3 regions of the Marinobacter antarcticus genome follow, and region 2 is predicted to be linked to each of the others. Evidence: predicted binding sites of a transcription regulator. Region 2 holds the regulator's gene; each other region holds the start of a gene.
What was found. Region 2 encodes FliA, which starts transcription of late flagellar genes. Its sites were predicted from a motif close to CTAAAGTTTNNNNNNNNNNNGCCGNTAA; they were not measured.
Positions count from the first base shown of each region.

Region 1: BUA49_RS11685 (methyl-accepting chemotaxis protein) is a predicted target of FliA. The motif match lies at 3,407-3,434, and genes of this name have one in related genera.
Region 3: BUA49_RS15580 (methyl-accepting chemotaxis protein) is a predicted target of FliA. The motif match lies at 2,303-2,330, and genes of this name have one in related genera.

Region 1 is NZ_FRAQ01000002.1:60,003-68,019, reverse strand. Features, by position in the region: gene BUA49_RS11695 (ketopantoate reductase family protein) at 1-712, shown strand, start outside; gene BUA49_RS11690 (cob(I)yrinic acid a,c-diamide adenosyltransferase) at 755-1,312, shown strand; gene BUA49_RS11685 (methyl-accepting chemotaxis protein) at 1,326-3,356, opposite strand; gene BUA49_RS11680 (histidine kinase) at 3,459-4,346, opposite strand; gene ampD (1,6-anhydro-N-acetylmuramyl-L-alanine amidase AmpD) at 4,347-4,946, opposite strand; gene BUA49_RS11670 (DUF1631 domain-containing protein) at 5,071-7,416, opposite strand; gene nadC (carboxylating nicotinate-nucleotide diphosphorylase) at 7,652-8,017, shown strand, end outside.
Region 2 is NZ_FRAQ01000001.1:1,889,492-1,897,508, forward strand. Features, by position in the region: gene flhF (flagellar biosynthesis protein FlhF) at 1-1,306, shown strand, start outside; gene BUA49_RS08870 (MinD/ParA family protein) at 1,379-2,191, shown strand; gene BUA49_RS08875 (RNA polymerase sigma factor FliA) at 2,221-2,964, shown strand; gene cheY (chemotaxis response regulator CheY) at 3,125-3,508, shown strand; gene BUA49_RS08885 (protein phosphatase CheZ) at 3,529-4,314, shown strand; gene BUA49_RS08890 (chemotaxis protein CheA) at 4,332-6,431, shown strand; gene BUA49_RS08895 (protein-glutamate methylesterase/protein-glutamine glutaminase) at 6,473-7,606, shown strand; gene BUA49_RS08900 (flagellar motor protein) at 7,606-8,017, shown strand, end outside.
Region 3 is NZ_FRAQ01000004.1:44,159-52,175, reverse strand. Features, by position in the region: gene BUA49_RS15595 (MgtC/SapB family protein) at 1-520, shown strand, start outside; gene alkB (DNA oxidative demethylase AlkB) at 532-1,182, opposite strand; gene djlA (co-chaperone DjlA) at 1,326-2,102, shown strand; gene BUA49_RS15580 (methyl-accepting chemotaxis protein) at 2,402-4,027, shown strand; gene BUA49_RS15575 (efflux RND transporter permease subunit) at 4,033-7,107, opposite strand; gene BUA49_RS15570 (efflux RND transporter periplasmic adaptor subunit) at 7,113-8,017, opposite strand, start outside.

The sequences.
Region 1 (8,017 bases), on a different contig from region 2:
TATTGAACATGTAGGGTTGTTGCTGGTAACAACCAAGGCTGGCGATACGCTTGCAGCCCTGAATGACTGGTTACCTCATATTTCAGAAGACACGCCTGTTGTTTTGTTTCAGAACGGTCTCGGTAGCCAGCAGGCGGTTGCTGAACGCTGGCCGGGGCGGCCGATTTTGGCTGCCAGCACGACTGAAGGTGCAAATCGGCCGTCGCCGGATATGCTGGTTCATGCAGGGGCTGGGGATACCTGGGTGGGTGCGCTGACGGCCTCTGCCGCCAACCACTCAGCGAGCGTTGTTCAACAACTGGCTGCGACCGGTTTGCGGGTTCATTTAGAAGAGAACATTTTGCAGCGGCTCTGGCAGAAGCTCGTGATCAACGCGGGTATCAATCCGTTTACAGCTCTGCTGGACTGCCCTAACGGCGATATTCTGGACTCATCTCTGTATCAGCAAAATATTGACGGGCTTTGCCGGGAGATGTCTCTTTTGCTGCAGACTGAAACCTCGGAGACCATTGCGCAGGAGGTCCTGCGCGAGCGGGTTGAAACGGTGGCGGGGAGTACCGCCAGCAATACGTCGTCCATGCGGGCGGATGTTAAGGCAGGACGTAAAACCGAGATCGATTTTATCAATGGCTACCTTGTGCAATGCGGAAAACGCCATGACATTGCCACACCAGTAAACCAAATGCTGACTGAGCGAGTAAAAGCTCTGTAATGCTTTTATCCAATCAGCGTTTAACCAATAAGGAGTACCTTCATGGGCAATCGCCTTTCCAAGATTTACACCCGCACCGGTGACGACGGTTCTACCGGCCTGGCCGATGGTAACCGTATTGCAAAGAATGCTCAGCGCGTTGAGGCGATGGGCATGGCCGATGAGCTGAACTGCCACATTGGCCTGCTGATTGAAACTCTGGACAGCGATGATGAGATGCTGGAATCCTTGCGCCGCATTCAGCATCACCTGTTCGATCTGGGCGGTGAATTTGCGATTCCGGGTAGCAAGGTGATCAATGATGAGCACATCAGCTGGCTGGAAAACCTGCTGGATGAGCTGAACGAGCCTCTGCCGCCCCTGAAGAACTTCATCCTGCCCGGCGGAAGCCCTGCTGCGGCGCAGTGCCATATGGCCCGCGCAGTGTGCCGCCGCGCTGAGCGGGTTGTGGTCGCCCTCAGCCATGAAGATTCCATCAACCTGCTGGCACGCCAATATCTGAACCGTTTATCAGATCTGCTGTTTGTCGCATCGCGGGTATTGGCGCGCCGTGGAGGCGCTGAAGAAATTCTGTGGGATCAAAAGAAGTCGGGCATGTAATGTAGCCCCGACCTCAGACTTTAAACGCCTCTACAAGCCTCTGAAGAGAGGCCGTCAGCTCGGACATCTGGCGGGATGAGGCCAGGGTTTCTTCAGCGTTAGCGGCAGTCGATGTCCCCAATTCACCAATGTGGGCGACACTGGCATTCACATCTTTGGATACCGCTGACTGCTCCTCTGCCGCCTGGGCAATTTGATGACTCATGTCCACAATCACAGAGATACCCTGAGCAATCCGGCTAAGGGCCTCCGTTACTTCTCCGGATTTCTCAACCGTTGTCTGGGTTACATCCCGGCTATTGGTCATGGCAGCTACAGCATCTTTCACGCCACTCTGAAGCCGTGAAATCATGTCCTCGATTTCTTCAGTGGACTTATGAGTACGCTGGGACAAAGAACGTACTTCATCGGCAACGACCGCAAAGCCGCGGCCGTGCTCGCCCGCACGGGCCGCTTCAATTGCAGCGTTCAGGGCCAGAAGGTTGGTCTGACCAGCTATCGCCTTGATTTCCACCAGAACCTGGCTGATGTTGTCGCTGTCGTCGCTAACCCGGTTGATCACATCCACCGCACCGGAAATCTCGGTCGCCAGGCGGTTGATGCTTTCCACGGTATCCGAAACAACACCACGGCCAGTTTCCGTATCCTGCTCAGCAGCCGTGGCACTATCTGCAACCCTATGGGCGCTCTCTGTGACCTCATTCACAGCCTCAACCATCTGGCTCATAGCTTCATTGATCTGTCCGCTTTCTGCCATCTGGCGAGCCACTGCTTCGCTGTTGGCGGAGGCCGTATCATTGACTCGCGCAGCCTGCTGGTCAACTTCGGAGGTTGTCTGGCCTACAGAGCGTATCAGGTCGGCTATTCGATCCGTCATGCTGTTGAACTCGCCGGTCAACTCGCCGAGCTCATCGCGGTTATCAAGTGATATGTGGGTGGTCATGTCCCCTGCAGCCACCTTGCGTGCCGCCTCACTGAACCGGTTGATTGCGGTGCGCACAGACATGAAAAACCCAACATAGAGATACACGACAATCAGCAGAACAACGATCAGTGCCACTACGATCAGGCGACGCTGGATCACTTCCTGCTCCAGGCTTGCATTCAAGTTGGTTTCTATCTCATCAAAAGCAGCAGTTTTCACCACGCTATAACCCGCCAGCTGTGCGGAAATACGCGAGTCATAATCCTGCCAGGACAGCTCCAGTCGCATGGGTGTGATGATATTCAGATCAAGCAGCTCACGGACGTTCAGAAGGCTTCCATCAACCTTCTGAAATGCATCGCCCGCCCGAGATGCTAACGCCGGAGCCGCATCTGCAGCGATCGTCAGCGCCGGAGAAAGCAACGAACTACGATTTGTAAGGCCGTCATAGATTTCGTTGAGCGTTTCACTTAAAGCATAGCCAACCTGCCCTTCGACCAACGCATAGAACCCGTAGGATCGTGCCTGCCCGATAACGCTGCGGGCATCCGGCAGAGTTTCACGGATCAGCCCAAGAATAAGCAGGCTTTCTCTCGATGCGCCCTGGCCCAGCCCTGATGTTTCTATGGTGGCGGGAAGAAGCGCCAGAACTTTCTGGACAAACTCTTGGTAATACTTGAACTGGGGGTCAAAATTGGTCTGGTAATTGTCATCTGCTCGGAGGTTCTGCCAGTCAACCCTGACGGCTTCAACCTGATCTGACCAGGCGCCGGATGCATCAAATGAGCGTGTTTCTGACGTCAGGCTTTCCAGAATGGAATTGATATCTCCGGCTGCATCATCCGAGCGAGCCATGATGGCGCTCTCATTTTTAGCCACCGCTGGCGCACGGTAATCCCGGTAGTCCATTGACGCGTCTACCAGACGATCTATCTGGCGCAGTTGCTCGAGGCCCTCCACGCCACGGGTCATGGCCTCAACCGAGCGGTTGAGCTCAGTCATCACCAGCCAGGACAACCCACCAATCGGTAAGAGGAACAGAATGCTGATAAGACTGAACTTGTACAGCATTGGCAACCGGTTCATCAGTGCTACAGCGGGATTAATAAGTTGCTTCACATCGGCTCTCTCTTTGAAACACAAACAACTGAATTATAATTCTTTTTTTGTTATCGCCCGAACACCTGAAAACTTGAGTGCAATCTCTTGTGGCCTGATACCTCAAACAACCCCTGCAATAACCAGCAATGCCAGCACACAGATCCAGACCAACATACTCCGGTTAAGCAAGCCCCTAACCGCACTCAGACTACGCCCGCCAAAACTGGCCCACTCATCCGGGTGAACCCGGGAAAATCTTCCTGGATCAAGAGCATATCCGGTTAACGACCCGTTGGCAGCGATCATGAGTACTTCTGAGGTTTTTTCAGTGATGCCGGTAATCACTGGCCTGGCTTCAGCCAGCCATCCAGACAGGTCGCCGGCAATCCCGAAGGTTATTGAAAGCAGCCTTACCGGTATCCAGCCAACCCACTCGCAGGCTTTGAGATACCTCGGTCTTGCAGCCGCCTGAGGCCACTGCTGTGCCAGGGCCACAAGTCCCCGCACTAAGATTGCCAGTCCGATACCACCCACCACATACCAGAACGCAACAAGGAAGAAACGTTGAAACACCGCCAGCATCAGCGCCCGGGACAGGGACAGATGCATGACTTCAGGTGCAGTCGCAGCTCCGCGCTCACTGGCAGGCAGGCGTTCCTGTATATGATGCCAGGCTGCCTGCATGTCGCCCTTTTTCCAGGCTTCCGCATAAGGCTCAACCGACAGTCGCCAGCCTGGCGTGCCCATCATCAACACGAGCACAAAAATTTCGAGCGGATACGCAGCAATTCGCCAGCCGTATAGCGCCAGAATATATACGCACAGCCCTGCAAGCAGTGACGGCACCGCCACAAGAACCAGGCCGCGCAGAATATCCGATTCGCGGCCGGCTTTCACAACGCTGCCCTGATGAAGCCAGCGCCGCCAAAGTTCATCACTGGAAATCACATTGAGACTGTCAAGACGTCGCCGCACCAGATAGGCAATAAGAAACACCACCAGAGTCATTCACACAGCTCCTTTTTGAGACTGTTCGCCACGGTGTTTGGCAGACTGAGCAACCTGCAGAGAAGCCCGGAAATAATGCCATTCAAACGCTGGCCCGGGATCTGTCTTGCGACCGGGTGCTATGTCACAGTGGCCGGTAATACGATCGCTGGTAATGTCCGGCCAGGCTGAACTGATCACTGCCGAGAGCTCTGTCAGCGCACGATACTGCTCGGGCGCATAAGGAATGTCATCCGCGCCCTCAAGCTCAATCCCAATGGAAAAGTCGTTGCACTCCTCAACGCCCTGAAAGCACGAGCGCCCGGCGTGCCAGGCTCTCTCCAGCAAGCTGACAAACTGCACCACAGCTCCATCCCTGCGAATCAGGGCGTGGGCCGAAACACGCATGTCAGCAATGGTTAAAAAATACGGGTGCTCTGCCGGATTCAGACAGTTCGTGAAGAAGTCTTCAATGTAGCGCCCACCAAACTGACCAGGAGGAAGGCTGATGCTATGCACTACCAGGAGACTTATAGCCGCGCCTTCGGGGCGGGGGCTGCAGTTCGGCGACGGGCACCAGCGGGCAGATGAAAGGCGACCCGTTTCACGGAGAACCTTTATGTCTTCGCCGTAAACGGTCGCGTCAGAGTGATCAGAAGCTGAATAAGGCAAGATGAATCCATAATTATCAGAGCATTACACTGTGTGTTTGATTGAATCACAAAGTAAGGCCTGTTACCACGGATCAATCCCTGCGGCTGCTGCGCAGGTTGTCGATGATGGATTCCAACGCCCTGTCGAAGATCAACCCATCATCAAGCATGGTGACGGTTCCACTCGCCATGGCGGAAGCCAGCTCCTGACGACGATACTCCGCAACCTTCGCCCCACTGCGATTGACAAAAATGTACTTGCCTGTAGCCCTTATAAAGGCTGCCAGCTTGCAACGGAGCCTGGTTCCGTCACGGGTGAGTTCAATCCAGGCGCCAACACGAAGACTGTCTGTCTGTTTCAGCCATTGCGGGGAAACCACTTCTGCATCTTGCAGAGCAGACGCTCCATCGGCAGGATCTGAAAGCACAGAGGGCGACATTAAAGCTGCGTCTGGTTCAGTCACTGCCGCCGGCTCTACCCGGGCAACCGGTTCAGCAGCTTCTGGCGCCCGGTTTATCTCGGGCGCAGCTCGCGCTTCGGTTACAGGCGTGTCTTCGACCACCGAAGGTACGGGCCGGGATGGTGCAGTAGCCAGACGCTGAAACACGTCAACGTGAGCCAGTTCCAGATCGCGAACCGCCGTATCGGTTGCAAATGGATCCCAGGAGATTTCCTGAAGGGCTACACGGAGATCGTCGACAATAGCCGGGATAGCTCTGAGAAGTTCACTTCGGGTTGAGTCGTCAACTGGCTGAGGATCGACACTCCAGACAAGGTGTCCAGTCAGTTCACGGGCATCTGCCCAGCGCTCACTGTCCTCACCTTCCCGCAACAAGACCCACTGAAGGTACTTTGTCCAGGCTTCGTTCAGCATCTCGAAAACAGGTTCAGGAATGTCTCTTCCGGACGCAAGATTCTTTACCAGTGATTCTGCAACCTGACATGCATGCTCCTGGCGCGCTCTGCCCTCCTCTGCATCACGCAGGCGCTGTTCTACCAACTCGCGCCGACGGCGATCAAGATCCGTAAAATGACTGAAATCTTTCAGGAGCTCATCGAAAAGCGAAACATTGGTCGTAAACTCGTTCAGCACCCGATCCACAACCGACCCGATTTTCTCATGCAGCGGATCGCGCTGCCCGGGACGCTTCTCACTCCAGCCCATGGCAGAAAGAGCCATTTCATTCAGCAGCTTGCGAACAGGGTGACCACCCCGGTTGAAAAAGTTCTTGTCGCTCAATGCAACCTTCAATACCGGTATCTGCAAACGACCAATCAGCGCTTTCATTACCGGGTGCAACTGCCGGTCTTCCAGAATAAAATCGAAGAGCATGGACACCAGATTGATAACATCGCTGTCCACCTGGCCGATACTGGCTTTCTGGCCATTAGCCGTTTGAAGAATAGACTGAAGTTGCTGATCGAGAGAAGCGACTTCACCACCTTCCCACTGGCCACTGGAAGCCTGCGCCTGGCTAAGACGAGCCATCAGCCGGTCAGTATCGAGATAGGCTTCACCTGCCGCATCCGGCTCGGCTGTGGCATGGGAGTTGCCCCTATGGTGCAGGAGCGCGCTCAATTCAGAAAACGTTGCATGGGAAACACCGCCCTGGATCTGGTCATAACCATAATTCTGCCCGTTGCTCAGCTCGCCCGTCTCCTCTCCAGCTCCGCGCCGAACAGAGCTTGGAGGTACCGGCGCCGAGGTCGCTGATCTGGCGCCGGAAGCACCTACTGCAGAGCGGGCCGGGGCCCGTTTTACGTCGGGAAGAATGCCTTCCGAAATCAGAGTGCGGTTAGCTTCCTGATAAAAATCACCGAGCGTGTCTGCCAGCAAGCGGTCAAACAGTTTCAGCACAACGAGTTTTGCACGGATATCGATATCCAGATCAGCACAGGCATCAGCGAGGCCCCCGCAGATAACTTCCGGGCTGAGAGGCATCTGGTTAGCAGCCAACTCCACTCCGGGAACCAAATGATTGACCCGCAACGACAAAAGCTGAATCGGGGCCTGGTAGCGATTGCGCAGCTTGTTGACCAGATTATCAATAGCGACCTGTTGCTCAAGGTCTGAATGCTCAACCAGGCTGAGTGAATCCTGATCAACCTCGTCCAACGCCCCCCCGGATTGCCGGGGTCGGAACTTTCCAATATCGTTAAATGCCTGGCTGACGTATTGCAGCACTGAGACGGCCATGGCTTTGCGCCGCAGCCTTAGCTCGCGCATGGCATCGAAATAGACAGTCTGATCTTTGTTGGAGCCTGCGCGGTCTGCGAGTTCAAACAAGGCATCGTCAGCGCGCTCGAAAAAGCGCCCGAGTACGCCTTGCAAAGACTGTCCTGAAGTGTCGCGCAGACGAACAAGTGCCGGCGGCAGATCAAACCGCGAAAACGGCTTCTGACCAGAAAAACTGACGACCTTGTTATCCTGCTTCATTGAACGACTCCCGGCCAGGACATGAAAAGCGCATGGCCATAGATTTCAAACTATTCTGATCACACATCATACGACTTGGCTGCGTCACCTTGTGTCAGAATTTGTCACCTTTTGTGCAGACCGGACTTCGGTCACAATTCCTTCAGAATTTGGCGAAACAACTGGCGGACTATAGAATCGTGCTCCCGGAATATTTCAGAACCCTTTGGCCCCTGACACAAGCGGATGCACGACCATGAACTTCACTGAACGCCTACACCAGTCACGAATCGAGACCGTTGCAGCGAGCCTGCGCGAGGATATTGGCGACGGCGATATAACGGCCCGGCTTATCCCGCTTGAAAAACAGGCCACAGGGCGAGTAATTACACGGGAACAAGCAACGATAGCGGGACGCGAGTGGGTGGACGAAGTATTCCGCCAGGTGGACGATTCGGTGTTGCTGGAGTGGCTGGTTCAGGATGGCGAATCGGTTTCTCCCGACCAGGTTCTGTTTCGCATGAAAGGAACCGCCAGAAGCTTGCTAACCGCCGAAAGAGCCGCATTGAACTGGCTGCAGACCCTGTCAGGAGTTGCGACAAACTGCGCAGGTTACGCCGCG
Region 2 (8,017 bases):
TTTTTTTGCCAAGAGCATGGCCGAAGCACTGAAACAGATCAGTGAGCAGATGGGGCCAGATGCTGTCATCCTATCCAACCGGCGAGTAGATGGTGGCGTTGAAATTGTCTCTGCGCTGGATTACGACGAAAATATGGCGCGCCAGAGCCTTGGCGAAAAAGCCAGTGAGGCCACCAACGGAGCCCGACTTGCGGAAATGCAGGCCGAGCAGCACCGCCGGCTGGAAGATGAGCTGAGTCGCTCCCGCTCACGTATTCGCGATGTTCGCGAAAATCGAGCAGCGCGCAGTCAGGGCTATGCCGAAGCATCGTTTGCGGAGCTGCATGAAGCAGCGAGTGAAGGTTATGAGGAACCTGCCTCCGCAAGCGTCAGCAGCAATACCGACTATTCCGATGAGCTTGCCAGCATGCGTGCAGAAATCAGCTCTTTGCGGGATCTCATGAGTGGCCAGCGCAATGAGCCGGAAGAACCCGGCGTCAACGCGGTTCAGCAGCGGCTGGCAGAGCGGTTGCAGGAATTTGGCCTGAGCCCGGATCTGGCAGGCTCTCTCTCCCGTCGACACAAAAGCGGGAAGCTTGATGACGGCTGGAAGCGGGCCCTGAAAATGCTCGTTACCGGCGTGCGCACAGCGCGTCAGGAGTGGCTGGACGAGGGGGGGGTTTATGCACTGGTCGGCCCCACGGGCGCTGGCAAGACCACCACGATTGGCAAGCTGGCTGCCCGTTATGTGCTGAAGCACGGTGCCGATTCTTTGGCGCTGGTTACCACAGATCGCTATCGGGTTGCCGCGCATGAGCAGCTTTTCGTGTTTGGTCGCATTCTGAATGTGCCGGTCCGGGTGGTGGATGAAAGCCACACACTGGATGATATTCTTGATGAGCTGTCGGATCGCCATCTGGTGCTGATTGATACCGCGGGGCTGACCAGCTCCGAGAAGGGCTATCAGGAGCAACTGACAGAGCTGGCCCGCAGTCACCATAATGTGCGTACACACTTGGTTGTTTCCGCAACCAGCCAGCCGCGAATTATGAAATCCGTATGGCATTGCTATAAGATGGCAAATCTTTCGGGCTGCGTAATGACAAAAATTGACGAAGCCCTGACACTGGGCGAGTCTCTGGGATTTGTGATGGAAACCGGATTGCCGGTGGCCTACTACACAGATGGGCAAAAGATTCCTGGAGATCTGCATCATGCCGAAGCGGTTCCGCTAGTGCGCCTGGCTGTCGAGCGCCTTAAAACGCTTCAGCAACAGGCCGCTGCAGAGCGGTTACCTGACGCAGAGCGTCCGCGCGAAACGGCATGAGGCCCTGAAGATCTGAGCTGCATCCAGCTACGAACCATACCCGGCTAAACGTTGTGAGAGATAATAAACAGTATGAGCAAACCACATCCGGTACAGGTGATCGCAGTTTCCGGCGGTAAGGGCGGTGTCGGCAAGAGTAACGTGTCGGTCAATCTTGCCATCGCTCTGGCCCAGAAGGGCCGGCGTGTGGTTTTGCTTGATGCCGACCTTGGTCTGGGCAACATTGATGTGCTGCTTGGCATTACGGCAAATCGTACCTTGCAGGATGTGCTGGCGGGCGAGTGCGATCTTCGAGACGTTCTGGTTAACGGCCCGGGGGGTATCAAAATTGTTCCGGCATCTTCCGGCACGCAACGCATGACTCAGCTCAGCCCTATGGAACACGCAGGCCTGATCAACGCATTCAGCGAGCTGGGTGATCAGATGGATGTACTCATTGTGGACACTGCAGCGGGCATTTCCGAGGCGGTAGTGAGTTTTCTCCGGGCCTCCCAGGAGTTGCTGCTGGTCGTTTGCGATGAGCCGACATCCATCACTGACGCCTATGCTCTGATTAAGCTGATGAATCGTGACTACGGCACCAACCGCTTCCGGATTCTCGCCAATCAGGTGGGTACTGAGCAGGAAGGTCGTCATCTGTTTGAAAAACTGACCCGGGTCACCGAACGCTTTCTGGACGTGGCACTGCAATATGTAGGTATGGTGCCGTACGACGAAGCTGTGAAAAAAGCCGTTCAGCGTCAGAAAGCAGTGCTGGAAGCCTACCCTCGGGCCAAAGCCTCGCTTGCGATCAAGGCACTGGCTGAAAAAGTAGAGACTTGGCCGCTGCCTTCATCTCCCCGCGGGCATCTGGAGTTTTTTGTGGAGCGGCTCGTCGAAGTCTGAAACGGAACCCGTTAAACAATACCGGATACATGACATTGTCGAAAAATCTGGGAATCTATCACCAGGCTGGCGTAAAAAGTTCCTCGGAACTGATTGAGACGCACGCGCCTCTGGTCAAGAAAATTGCTCTTCATCTTTTGGCGCGGCTGCCAGCCTCCGTGCAACTGGATGACCTTATGCAGGCCGGCATGATTGGATTGCTGGAGGCTGCTCAACGCTATAGCTCAACCAAAGGCGCAACATTCGAGACCTATGCGGGGATACGCATTCGCGGTGCCATGGTGGATGAAATCCGCAAAGGCGACTGGGTGCCGCGCTCTGTTCACAGGAACGCCCGCCGGGTTGCTCAGGCTATCAAGGCTGTTGAAAATCGTATGGGGCGTGAAGCACAGGACGGTGAGGTTGCCGAAGAACTCGGCATGGAGCTTTCTCAATACCACGCCACTTTGTCGGATGCGAGCAGCGGGCGACTTTTTAGCCTTGATGAGCTCAATGAATCCGGAGAGCTGCCGATAGAAGAAACAGAGGCCAGCGATAATCCGCTGGACGGCCTGACTTCGGATTCCTTTCAGAGCAATCTGGCCGCTGCTATTGAACAGCTCCCTGAGCGGGAAAAACTGGTTCTGAGCCTGTATTACCAGGATGAACTGAACCTCAAAGAAATCGGTGCAGTGCTGGGCGTCAGCGAAAGCAGAGTCAGCCAGATTCACAGCCAGGCGGCGCTACGGCTTCGTGCCAGGCTCTCGGAATGGCGTAATGATGATGGCAGTTAGGCCCGTCTCAGGTTTCTGGATCGTACTGGAGTGTAGTATTTGGTAACCGATGCTTTACAACCGTGATAAAGATCAGACAATAAGTGGTTAAATCAGCGGCCGGCTACACTTTGAGCGCTAAGGTCAAACGAATTCCGGGTCTTACTAACTGGAGGTCCCTTTGGACAAGAACATGAAAATTCTCATTGTGGACGATTTTTCCACAATGCGGCGGATTATCAAAAACCTGCTCCGTGATCTGGGTTTCACCAACACTGATGAAGCGGATGACGGCAACACTGCTCTGCCCATGCTGAAAAGCGGCAAGTACGATTTCCTGGTAACTGACTGGAACATGCCCGGAATGTCCGGCTTTGATTTGCTCAAGGCGGTGCGGGCCGATGACAATCTGAAAACCCTCCCGGTTTTGATGGTTACTGCCGAAGCCAAGCGGGACCAGATTGTGGCAGCTGCTCAAGCCGGCGTGAATGGGTATGTGGTAAAGCCCTTCACCGCCGCCGTTCTCAAAGAAAAAATTGAGAAAATCTTTGAACGAATCCAGTAAACAGAGATTGGATGGGTCGTATGAGCGATAACGAACAGATCCACCAGGGTCTTGAGCCGGAAGTAACCGAAAAGCTCCGGCATCAGGCGGCAGAGCTCAGTCAATGCGTTGAAGGCGGAGATTATGTCCGCGCTATGGCTCTGATCAATGAACTGGGCGAGGTCCGGGATCAGAGTCTGTATCGGGAAGTGGGTCGGTTGACCCGAACGCTCCATGAATCAATCCGGAACTTTCAGATAGATCCGCGCAGTGCGGAACAGAAGGAAGTTCTGTCGATGATGACAGACGCCTCAGATCGGCTTGCGTACGTTGTTCAGATGACGGGCCAGGCTGCCAATCGCACCATGGATCTGGTTGAAGAAAGTATGCCGGTAGCCCATGCAATGCGCGCCGAAGCGTCCACTTTACGGGATGAATGGCAGCGTTTGCGCCGTCGTGAGATGCAACCTTCTGAGTTTCGTGAGCTGTACGGTCGGATCGATAACTTTTTTCTGAGCCTGACCCAGGACGCCGACACCATTTACAGCAGTCTTTCTGAAATCCTGTTGGCGCAGGATTTTCAGGACCTGACCGGCCAGGTGATTCAGCGCGTTACGACGCTGGTCAAAGACGTGGAGGAGCAGATGCTCAGCCTGGTAGTTATGGCCAGCCATGTTGACCAGCTCACCGGCACGGTGCATCAGATTGACGGCCAGGAAGTATCTGCCGAGCAGGGTGTGGGGCCTCAGATGAAGGCTGAAGAGCGTGAAGATGTAGTCTCGGGACAAAACGACGTAGATGACTTGTTGTCCAGTCTCGGTTTCTGAATATAAGAGGTTAACACATGGCGTTTGATGCCGATGATGAGATCCTTCAGGACTTCCTTGTAGAGGCTGGAGAGATTCTCGAAAAGTTGTCTGAGCAACTTGTCGATCTTGAGCAACATCCTGATGACAGCAATCTGCTCAACGCCATATTCCGTGGATTTCATACCATCAAGGGTGGTGCTGGCTTCCTGCAGCTGGATGCTCTGGTCAACTGCTGCCACTCCGCAGAAAACGTCTTCGACATCCTGCGCAACCATAAGCGGAAGGTGGATTCGGAGCTTATGGATGTTGTCCTGGAGGTTCTGGATCATGTTAATGCCATGTTTGAGCAGGTACGTAATCGCGAAGAGCTGACGCCCGCGCCTGGTGAGCTGATTGCCGCACTGGACGCTCTGGCCCTGCCTCAGGATGCCGCTGCGCAAGAGACCGCCGAACCCTCGGATGAGCCTTCAGAAGCCGGCCTGGACAACGGTGACATTACCGACGATGAGTTTGAAAAATTGCTTGATGCCCTGCATGCGGAAGCTCCCACCGCCGGGGCAGGCGATAGCCCGGCTCATGAGAAGCCAGCTGGCAAGAATGATGGTGCTGGCGATGATATCACCGATGATGAATTTGAAGCTTTGCTGGATGATCTGCACGGCAAAGGAAAATTTGCCGTGCAGGAGGTTCCGGGCGCAGGTTCCGGAACCACAGGTGCAGCTGACCCGGCAACGAGCAGCGATGGCGGGCTGATCAACGACGATGAATTTGAAAGACTGCTGGATGAACTGCACGGCAAGGGCGGTAGCCCGACAACCGGCGATTCCGGAAAAAAGGCAGCTGAACCTTCGCCGGCAAAAGCTCAGCCCATCAAACCCGTGCCTGAGAAACGCAAGGCTGATCCAAAACCGGCAGCCAAATTGTCTCCCGAAAAAGCTACTCCGGCTTCACCCGCAAGGGAGCAAGCTCCGGTGGCAGAAACCACCGTTCGCGTCGATACCAAGCGCCTGGACGACATCATGAACATGGTGGGCGAACTGGTACTGGTGCGTAACCGATTGCAGCGGCTGGGCTCCGCGAGCGAAGATGAGCACATGCATAAGGCCGTATCCAGCCTTGATGTCGTGACTACAGATCTTCAGGCAGCCGTTATGCAAACCCGGATGCAGCCGATCAAGAAAGTATTTGGCCGTTTCCCGCGTGTTGTTCGCGATCTTGCCCGGAGCATGAAAAAGGAAGTGAACCTGGTCATGCATGGTGAGGACACAGACCTCGACAAAAATCTCGTCGAAGCCCTTTCGGATCCACTTGTCCACCTGGTCCGGAACTCGGTCGATCACGGTATTGAAGCGCCGGACGTACGCGAAAAAGCCGGCAAGCCACGACAGGGTACAGTCACCCTGTCTGCAGAGCAGGAAGGGGACCATATTCTCCTGTCCATTGATGACGATGGCGCCGGTATGGATCCGGAAGTACTGCGCCGCAAAGCGATAGAGAAAGGAATTCATGATCAGGACGCTGCCGATCGCCTGACAGATTCAGAGTGTTTTAACCTGATCTTCGCCGCTGGTTTCTCCACCAAAGAGCAGATTTCTGACGTCTCTGGCCGGGGCGTGGGTATGGATGTGGTCAAAACCAAAATTGGTCAGCTCAACGGCCAGCTCAGCATTGTTTCAGAGTTGGGCAAGGGCTCGCGCATTATTATCAAAGTGCCTTTGACTCTGGCAATTATGCCTACGTTGATGATCAAGCTCGGAGACCAGTCTTTTGCGCTGCCGCTGGTTAATGTGGTTGAAATCTTTCACCTCGACCTGACCCGAACCAATATTGTGGATGGCCGCGAGTGCATTGTTGTTCGCGACAAGGTGTTCCCGCTGTTTCATATAAAGCGCTGGCTGGTTAAGGGTGCTGCAAACAAGCTCGATACTGAAAATGGGCATGTTGTGATCGTGGCCATGGGAACCCGGCAGGTCGGCTTTGTTGTTGATCAATTGGTCGGTCAGGAAGAGGTGGTTATCAAGCCTCTTGGGCGTGGACTTCAGGGTACACCGGGCATGGCGGGTGCAACGATTACCGGCGACGGTCGTATCGCGCTCATTCTTGATGTTCCCAGCTTGCTTCAGCGTTACAGCTGAGTGTTCGGTTGGGGCGAAGGGATTTTTGGTAGGAGAAACGGATGACAGTTTCTGTCCTGGTCGTTGACGATTCGGGGTTTTTCCGCAAACGGCTGACGGAGATACTGACTGCGTCCGGGCAGATCCGGGTGGTGGGTGTCGCTTCCAATGGCCGGGAAGGCGTTGAGCTTGCTGAATCACTGCGCCCGGATGTCATTACCATGGATTACGAAATGCCGATTATGGACGGTATTTCAGCCGTGCGCGAGATCATGAAGAGACACCCTGTGCCGGTCTTGATGTTTTCTTCTCTTACCTACGAAGGTGCCAGAATTACACTGGACGCACTCGAAGCCGGGGCAGTGGATTTTCTGCCTAAAAACTTCGAGGAAATTGCCCGGGATGGCAGCCAGCTGCAGAAAATTCTGATAGATCGTGTGCTTGATGTTGCTCGCAGCCGGCCGGCCAGTCGAACGCCGTCCGCTCCGCGACATGCTGCACCGCCTCCGCGCCCCGGTGCGGCCAAACCTTCTGTTTCTGGACGCCCTGTGGTATCCGGTCGCCAGGCTGCGCAGCCAGCGCAGGAGGAATCTCCCAGGCGTTCCACACGGAAAAGTCCGGCACGGCACTATGCCGTTGTCGGTATCGGTACCTCTACCGGTGGGCCGGTCGCACTCCAGCGTGTGTTGACGGCCTTGCCAGCGTCTTTTCCTTCGCCAATTGTACTGGTTCAACATATGCCTGCGAGTTTTACGCCGGCGTTTGCAGAGCGGCTTAACAAACTATGCAAGATAGAAGTTCGCCAGGCTGAGGACGGCGATATTCTTCGTCCCGGGCTGGCGTTGCTCGCACCTGGTGGCACACAGATGATGGTTGAAAACCGAAGTGGCCAGCCCCGGGTGCGCATTTTGCCGGGAGACGAGCGGCTGAATTACCGGCCTTGTGTAGACGTTACCTTTGGCTCTCTGGCCCGCGCATTTCCCGGAAAAACGCTGGGTGTGATCCTTACCGGAATGGGAGCAGACGGCAGGGAAGGTTGCCGCATGATGAAACAGAGCGGCTCGCAAATCTGGTCTCAGGATGAAAAATCATCGGTGATCTACGGCATGCCCATGGCCGTTGCCAAAGCAGACCTGAGCGATGAGGTTCTGTCTCTCGATGAAATAGCTCCCAGACTGGTTGAGGCTGTTTGCTGATGGATTTCCTCAGCCTGCTTGGCGTTATTCTGGCATTTGTGGCCATCCTCGGTGGCAACCTGCTTGAGGGCGGAGCCCTCAGTTCGCTCTTCAATGCCCCTGCGGCCGTTATCGTTATTGGTGGCACTCTGGCGGCGACCATTCTTCAGACCTCCTGGCCGATACTGAAACGGGCCTCTGCCCAGTTCCGATGGGTGTTTGTTCCTCCCTTTATCAGTATTGAAGATGGCATTGGCAAGGTGATTGACTGGAGCGTAAAAGCCCGCAAACAGGGGCTGCTCGGGCTTGAGGGGCTGGCTGAAAAAGAACCGGAAAATTTCGCCCGAAAAGGCCTGCAACTGTTGGTGGATGGGGCAGAAACAGAAACCATCCGCAGCATCATGGAAATTGATCTGGATTGTCGGGAGCAGC
Region 3 (8,017 bases), on a different contig from region 2:
TGGCACCATGTTCCCGCGCATACTGGTGTACTGTTTCGTGATCAACCGCGAATTGCTGTCGAGCCTGATCTGGCCAGTAGTGGTGATGGCGATGCTGCTTTACGCACCGGCCATTCTTATTTGGCGCAGGAACTCCGGAACAAGTCAGGTAAGCCAACCGACGCTTAACCAGAACCCACTGGATCTGAAATCGGCTCTGGTCTTCGGCATACTGCTGACTGCCATTCTGCTTCTTGGTGACTTTCTGAAAAACTGGCTGGGGGATACCGGCATTTATATGCTGGCTGCTACATCGGGCATTGCAGACGTTGATGCGATTACTCTGTCGCTTACCCGCATGTCCAACAATGGCCTGGCGATGGATGCGGCGGTTATGGGTATCGTTATTGCGGCCGCCACTAATAACCTCGTCAAGTCCGGCATGGCCTGGGTGATTGGTAACCGACAAACAGGGCTCTATGTGGCGGGGCCTATGCTGCTGTCGCTGGGTGCGGGGCTTCTGGTGGCCTGGCTTCAATAGTCGCGCAACCGCTAACGGGCGCAACGAAAAGTCAGGTTGAAACGGAAAGGGCCGGTCACTGGGTGCATTCCAGCCTTCAGTGTGAGCACCCCGTGGTAGCGTAATCGTGAAGGCCCACCCCAGACCACCACATCGCCGTGGCCCAAAGGGATGTTCAGTGGGCGCTCGCTTCGCGTCAGTCCGCCGAACTGGAACACCTGAGGCAACCCCAGAGATACCGATACGATCGGCTGCGACAGATCTCTCTCATTTTTATCCTGATGCAGCCCCATTTTTGCGCCGGGTTCGTAGCGGTTAATGAGGCAGGCGTCCGGGGTGAAATCCGGATATCCCGCTGCCAGTGCAGCCGACCTTGCCAAACCGGCGAAAACGGAAGGCATCGCCGGCCAGAGGTCGCCGGAACAGGGATCTTCAGCCTGATAGCGATATCCTCGACCATCGGTCACCCAACCCCAGCTTCCACAACAACTCATGGCGACAGACATGCGGTGCCCGCCGGGTGTTTTCATGTGCCTCGCGGGGGCAGCTGCCGTTATCTGCCCGATCTCACGCAGCAGATCCTCACACACGGCCGATGCGAAATGCCGAAGCACAAGCGCACCCTCCGACAGCGTTTCGGTCGTTATTTCAACAGGCTGATCAGCAAACAGATCGGGTGTCATAGCGCGTACTTTTAACACGAAAAACCTGCAAACTCCCAGACCCACTGAAAAACAGATGGCCTGAATGAAAGCCTGTTCATGAAGATCCGCTGAAAAACACGTATATTCTGTGGTCTGATCCATTATCCAGTAAGGACGTTTTAATGCTGTTTGCAATGATCATTGGTGGTTTGATTGGTTACGCCTTTGGCAGGTTTCCCGGTTTTCTGGTGGGGGCAGCTCTTGGTGCATTTCTACTTAACCGCGCGAAAAGCCGCCTGCTTGGCAAACTCCAGAACATTCAATCCGGCTTCATCGAATCTGTATTTGCCGTTATGGGCGCCCTTTGCAAGGCAGATGGCGTCGTTTCGGACGATGAAATACAAGTAGCCGAAGCCATGTTTGTGCGCTTCCGCCTTAACGAAGCCCAGAGAGAGACCGCCAAGGCCGCGTTCAGCCGTGGCAAGAATCCAGGCTTTGATCTGGATGCAGAGCTGGATCACTTCCTGCGCATCAGCGGGCGTCAGCCAGCTTTCCTGCAGATGTTTCTTCAGGTTCAGGTTTCCGCCGTCGCGGCGGATGGCGTAGTGCACCCGGCTGAGCACGAAATGCTGGTTCGCATTGCTCGCGGGCTGGGCCTGCCTGAAAGCCAGGTTGATCAACTGGAAGCTATGTTGCGCGGAACGCGCGCCGGCCAGGCTGGCAGCCAACGGTCTACGGCTCAGCAAAATGACGATGCTTACAAGGTTCTGGGGGTACCCCCTTCAATAAGCGATGCGGAGCTCAAGAAGGTATATCGCAAACTGATGAGCGAGAACCACCCCGACAAGCTTGCAGGGCGCGGCCTTCCAGAAAGCATGCGCGAAATGGCGGAAGAACGTACACAGGAAATTACCCACGCCTACGATGTGATCAAAGAATCCCGCAAAACCAGCGCCTAACCCTCACCCTTACAAGCCCGGTTAACATGACGGGCTTGTGAACTCATACCTGAAATGACATGTCGTCACGTTTTGCGTGACGATAGCGTGCCTCCAAAGAGAGTAGCTGCAAATAATTACGAAGATGCCCCGGAAGCCGAGTCTCCCTGGCCACTCCTGTGCGATCTTGATCGAGAGCGCCCGATGATTCAGGAAAAGACCTCAAGGTCTTTTTAGTGGTGCCGATAACATCTTTTGTCCGGTCCAAATGCACCAAGACTTAAGTAAAGTTATGCCCCACCCTCATTCAGGATAAGCCAATGAACTGGTACTCCAAGAGCATTCTCAATCGCACTCTGTCAGTGGTTCTGGCAGCCAACCTGATCATCGCCGCCCTAACGATTGCCTATCTGAACTTTTCACTGCGAGTGAAAAATGATTTCGGCGAGCTGGTCAGTGAAGAAATGGTGGGAGCCCTTGAAGCTCAGGACATCCTCGTGGCATTCAAAACCCAGGTTCAGGAATGGAAAAACGTTCTGATACGAGGTGCCAGTCCGGACCAGCTCGATAAGTACTGGCAGCGTTTCGAGGAGCGAGAGACCTTTATTCAGGAGCGTCTGGGCGATCTGATTCCACGCATTGAGGTGCCAAAGGCAAAATCGCTGCTGACCGATTTCCGGGACGCGCATCGGGATATGGGCTCGGACTACCGGAAAGGTCTGGACACCTTCCGAAGCTCCGGTTTTGATGTCGCTGCAGGCGACCAGGCGGTCTCTGGTATCGATCGAAAGCCCGCCCGCCTCATTAATGATGCTGCCGCAGCTGTCCGGTCACACAGCGAGGCTCAGGCGAAGGCTCTGAACGAAACCGTTGAGGCCCGGAGCCTGATATTTGCAGGGCTTCTGATCGCTGCAATCGTGGTCGGCACGATCGTGCTGGTGCTGATTCTAATGACCAGCGTCGTGCGCCCCGCCCAGAAGCTGACCTCACAGATCTCACGGCTGGGCAAGGGTGATCTGTCTGAACCGGTCACCCTCGAGCGCAACGATGAGCTCGGCGAACTGGCGAATGCCGCCCGCAGCCTTCACAGATTCCTGAGTGAGACCGGCACCCTCCTGGGCGAAAACGCCAGCCAGCTCCACGCTACCGGGGAACTGATCAGCCGGAATGCCAACAATGTTCTCGGCCAGTCAGACCGGGCACGCCAACGCATTGACCAGATCGCCACCGCCATGAATGAGATGTCCGCTACGGCTCAGGATGTAGCACAGCATGCAGCGTCCGTGGCGACGGAAGTGCATGAGACATCCGAGGAAACCGCCCGGGCAGATTCACAGATCAACAAGGCCATGGACAGCATGCTCAGGCTGACTGACCAGATCCGCAGCTCGGCAGAAACCGTCAACCAGCTGGCCAGCGATGGCAAAAAAGTCGGTGATGTAATGCAGGTGATCCGGGAAATCGCCGACCAGACCAACCTGCTGGCTCTGAACGCCGCCATTGAAGCGGCCCGGGCGGGTGACGCCGGTCGTGGATTTGCGGTGGTCGCTGATGAGGTCCGCAACCTCGCCGCCAAGACCCAGGAAGCTACTGTCGAGATCGATCAGATCATTGCAGCCATCAGCGGCGCCTCCCGCGATGCCACCGAATTCATGCAGGCCTCCGGCGTGGTCGCCCAGGAAAGCAGTGAATCGGTGGAAGCGGTTCGCAATACTCTGGGCGAAATCAATCGCCGAATGGCCAGCGTGAACGACGCAACCGCCCAAGTGGCCACCGCTGCGGAAGAGCAGACCAGCGTCAGCGAGGAAATCAACCGGAACGTCAACGAAGTGGCCGAAGTTTCGGAGGCCATGCACCAGGCCGCCGACGACAACCTGCGTACCGTTCCGGAACTCGAGTCCATGGCTAGCAAGGCTCGTGATCTGGCGGCACGCATCCGACAGTAACCACCCTACCCCCGGCCAGTGATCCTGCGGATTCGCTGGCCGGTTTTCTCACCCAGCACCAGCATGGCAGGAGTCAGTAGAAGTGTCAGTATGGTGGCAAACGCCAGACCTCCGGCAATGGCGCTGGAAAGCTGCGCCCACCACTGTGTTGATGGCGCGCCCAGTCCGAGCGATGGCGTCAGCAGATCGACGTTGATACTCAGCACCATGGGCATCAGCCCCAGCACGGTGGTAACGGCGGTCAACAGCACAGGACGCAAGCGCAGGCAACTGGTTTCCAGTGCCGCCTCGTAGGCCGCCATTCCGTCTCTTTTCATCTGGTTGTAGGTATCAATCAGAATGATGTTGTTGTTCACCACAATCCCCGCCAGCGCAATAATCCCCATCCCCACCATGACAATGCCGAACGACTGACCGTTCAGCAGCAATCCCAGAAGAACCCCAGCAGTGGAGAGAACAATCGCTGAAAGAATCAGAAAGCTCTGGTACAGCGAGTTGAACTGGGTCACCAGAATAAGCAGCATCATGGCAATCGCCACCAGAAACGCGGTTGCCAGAAAATTGGAAGCCTGCTGCTGATCTTCGTTTTCGCCGGCAAACTTCACCGACACACCATCGGGCGTTTCGGGGAGCTCTGCCTGCAACGCTTTCAGCAAGCTGTCCGCCTGCTCGCCAGGCTGAGTATCGGATTTGATGGTTACCGTTCTCTGGCCATCTACCCGGGCAATGCTGCCGGTCTTGTTTCCCGGTTGCAGGTCAAGAAACTGAGACAGCGGCACCTGCCCCCGCATTGTGTTAATCGTCTGGCGTTGCAGGTGATCCAGTTCGCGCCAGTTGTTCGGAACCCGCACCGCAATATCCACCTCATCACGCACGTCTTCAGGCCGATAAGTTGCCAGCACAAGGCCATTTGTCACGAGGCGAACCGCACTGCCAATGCTGAGCACATCAGTTCCGAAACGGGCAGCGGCTTCACGATCCACTTCCAGACGCCATTCAATGCCCGGCAGGCTGCGGTCATCTTCAATGTCCAGAAAGCCGCCTTGTGCACGCATCTGGTTCTCGATCTTATCCACATAACCGTTGAGCTTGCTGCTGTCGTGGCTGCCGATCTGCAGCTCGATCGGCTTGCCGCCTGCAGGGCCGTTGTCCTGCTTGCGGAACTCCAGCTCTATGCCCGGAATGTCCTCAGTAAGGGCCAGAAAGTCATCAAGAATGGCGCTGGCCGGGCGGCGAGTAAACCAGTCGGTAAACTGGAACTGAAGCACCCCGATCACATCCGGTGCCAGCTGCGTGCTGACGTTCAGCATTGACCGTGCATAAAGGGCTTTAACTTCCGGCATTCCCTGCAAACGATCCTCTACCTGCCGCACAATGGCATCCCGTTCCAGCACCGAAAGATCTCCGCGTGCACGAACCTGCACCTGGGCAGAATCCGGCTCTACACTGGGGAAGAACTCAACGCCATAGTTGAACTTGCCATAGGCGGCATAGACCACCACAACCACCGCCAGCACGCCCAACAGCGTAAAGCCAGGATAGGACAGAAGTGTGGAGAGCAGACGGCGGTAGCCCTGCATCATTCGCCCGCTTTCGCTGACCATACGGGCACGACGGCCGCCGCTGATTCCACCCAGAACCGGCAGAAACACCAAAGCCATAGCCAGAGACGCGACCAGGCAGATAATCACGGTAATGGGCAGGAACTTCATGAATTGGCCCACCACACCCGGCCAAAACAGAAGGGGCACGAACACCGCAAGGGTGGTAGCCGTAGACGCAATGATCGGCCAGGCCATGCGGCTGGCTGCCTCCGCCCAGGCCTCTTTTACCGTATACCCCTCAGACAGGTTACGGTCCGCCAGCTCTGATACCACAATGGCCCCGTCTACCAGCATCCCGGCGACTAAGATGAGGCTGAACAACACAACGATATTCAGGGTGAGGCCCAACATCCAGATCACCAGAATGCCGGTGAGGAAAGCTCCGGGAATGGTAAGCCCCACCAGCAACGCCGATCGCGGCCCCATGGCGGCAATGATGACGATGATGACCAGAACAATGGCGGTCAGCACGTTGTTGAGCAGATCGCTAAGCAGGTCACGGACTTCGTCGGACTGATCCATGATATAGCGGATATCCAGAGAGTCCGGTAGCTGCGGTTTTGCCCGGTCAATCAACTCTCGCACCTGGCCTACGGTTTCAATAATGTTGGCGCCACTGCGCTTGGACACTTCCAGGACAAGAGCCGGCTCGCCGTTGATGCGGGCGAACCCCGTCGGATCTTTGAAGGTGCGCTGCAGCATGGCGACGTCACCGAAGGTGACCACGGTGTCGCCATCAACCTTGATCGGCATAGACATGACGTCTTCGATATTCTCGATAACGCCGGGCACTTTGAGCGTCATGCGGCCATTTCCGGTATCCAGCGACCCGGCTGCCACCAGTTGGTTATTGCGGGTTACCAGGGAGCTGAGCTGGTCGAAGTCTATGCCGTAGCTTTCCAACACCTGTGGATCCACAACAATTTCCAGAAGATCTTCCCGGTCGCCGCCGATCTCGACTTCCAGCACCTCGGGAATCGCTTCGATGGCATCCTGAAGCCCACGGGCAATGGTTATCAGCTCGCGCTCAGACAGCGGCCCGGAAAGACCAATGGAAAGCACTGGAAACAGAGAAACGTTAATCTCATTCACTCGCGGCTCGTCGGCTTCCCGGGGGAGTTTGCTGCGGGCTGTATCCACTTTTTCCCGAACGTCCTGCAGGGCTGTATCCGGATCAAAACCGGCATCAAACTCCAGTATGACCGAGGCATGCCCCTCTGAGGCTGTGCTGCGCATTTCCTTGATGCCCTCAAGCGATCGCAGTTCCTGCTCCATAGGGCGTACCAGCAGCCGTTCCGCATCTTCCGGGCTTATACCTTCCAGTGTCATGGAGATATAAATCATGGGAATGGTAACGTCGGGGTTTGCCTCCCGGGGGATGGCCTGAAATGCGGCAATACCGCCCACTATCAAAAACAACAGGGTTAGTAGTGTGGTGCGGCTACGGTCTATTGCGGCGAAAATGAGAGCGCGCATATTACTCAGCCCCGCTCGTCGGCAGCATCAACAGGCTCAACGTACTCACCCTCACTGACAAAGCCACCACCACGGGTAATCAGGCGAACCTCATCGGGCAAGCCTGTGACCCAGGCGCCTTCGGTGGAAACACTGACTAACTTCACCGTGCGGAAAACAACCCGATTCTGTTCATCAACATACTTCACGCCGGGGCGGCCATCGTCCCCCAGAGACAAATAAGCCGGGGAAATAAATGTGGCCTGGACATCAGCCAGAGCAACACGAAGGTTGGCACTGCCTCCGGCTATACGTTTCTCCTGCGGGTTCTCAACGGCAATCTCCACCGCAAAACTCCGGGTCTCCGGGTTTGCGGCACTGGCTACAAAGGTAACCACTCCGTCAAGCGCATCTCCGTCCAGAGGGCGTACCCGCACTTTCTGGCCCGGCGCAACCTGTGCGACGGATTGCTGGGGCACCTGCCCTTTAGCTTTCAGGCGATCTATGCGAACAAGCTCATATAAAGGCGAGCCAACCTGAACCAGGCTGCCGGCCTCAACGTTTTTGCTGTTAATCACACCATCAAACGGAGCTGTAGGCCTGAGATGAGAAACTTCAAGCTGAGCATTCTTCAACTCCGCGCGGGCTGCCGCCAGTTCGCTTTCGATGCTGAGTATCTCTGACTGCGATGCCAGGTTGCTGGAGCGCAATGTGCGCGCGGCAGCCAGATCTGCGTCAAGCTTTCTGGCCCGTGCCTGCCAACGCTCAACTCCCGCTCTGCGGCCGTCTTCCGAAAGCGTTAACAGCACCGCCCCCGCTTTTACCGCATCGCCAAGCTCTGCCTCAATGGTCTCGACCGTGCCGGCAACCCGGGCGCTTACGTTTACAGCGCTCCAGGGTTCAATCTGGCCCTGGAGCAGAAGGCCCGGCT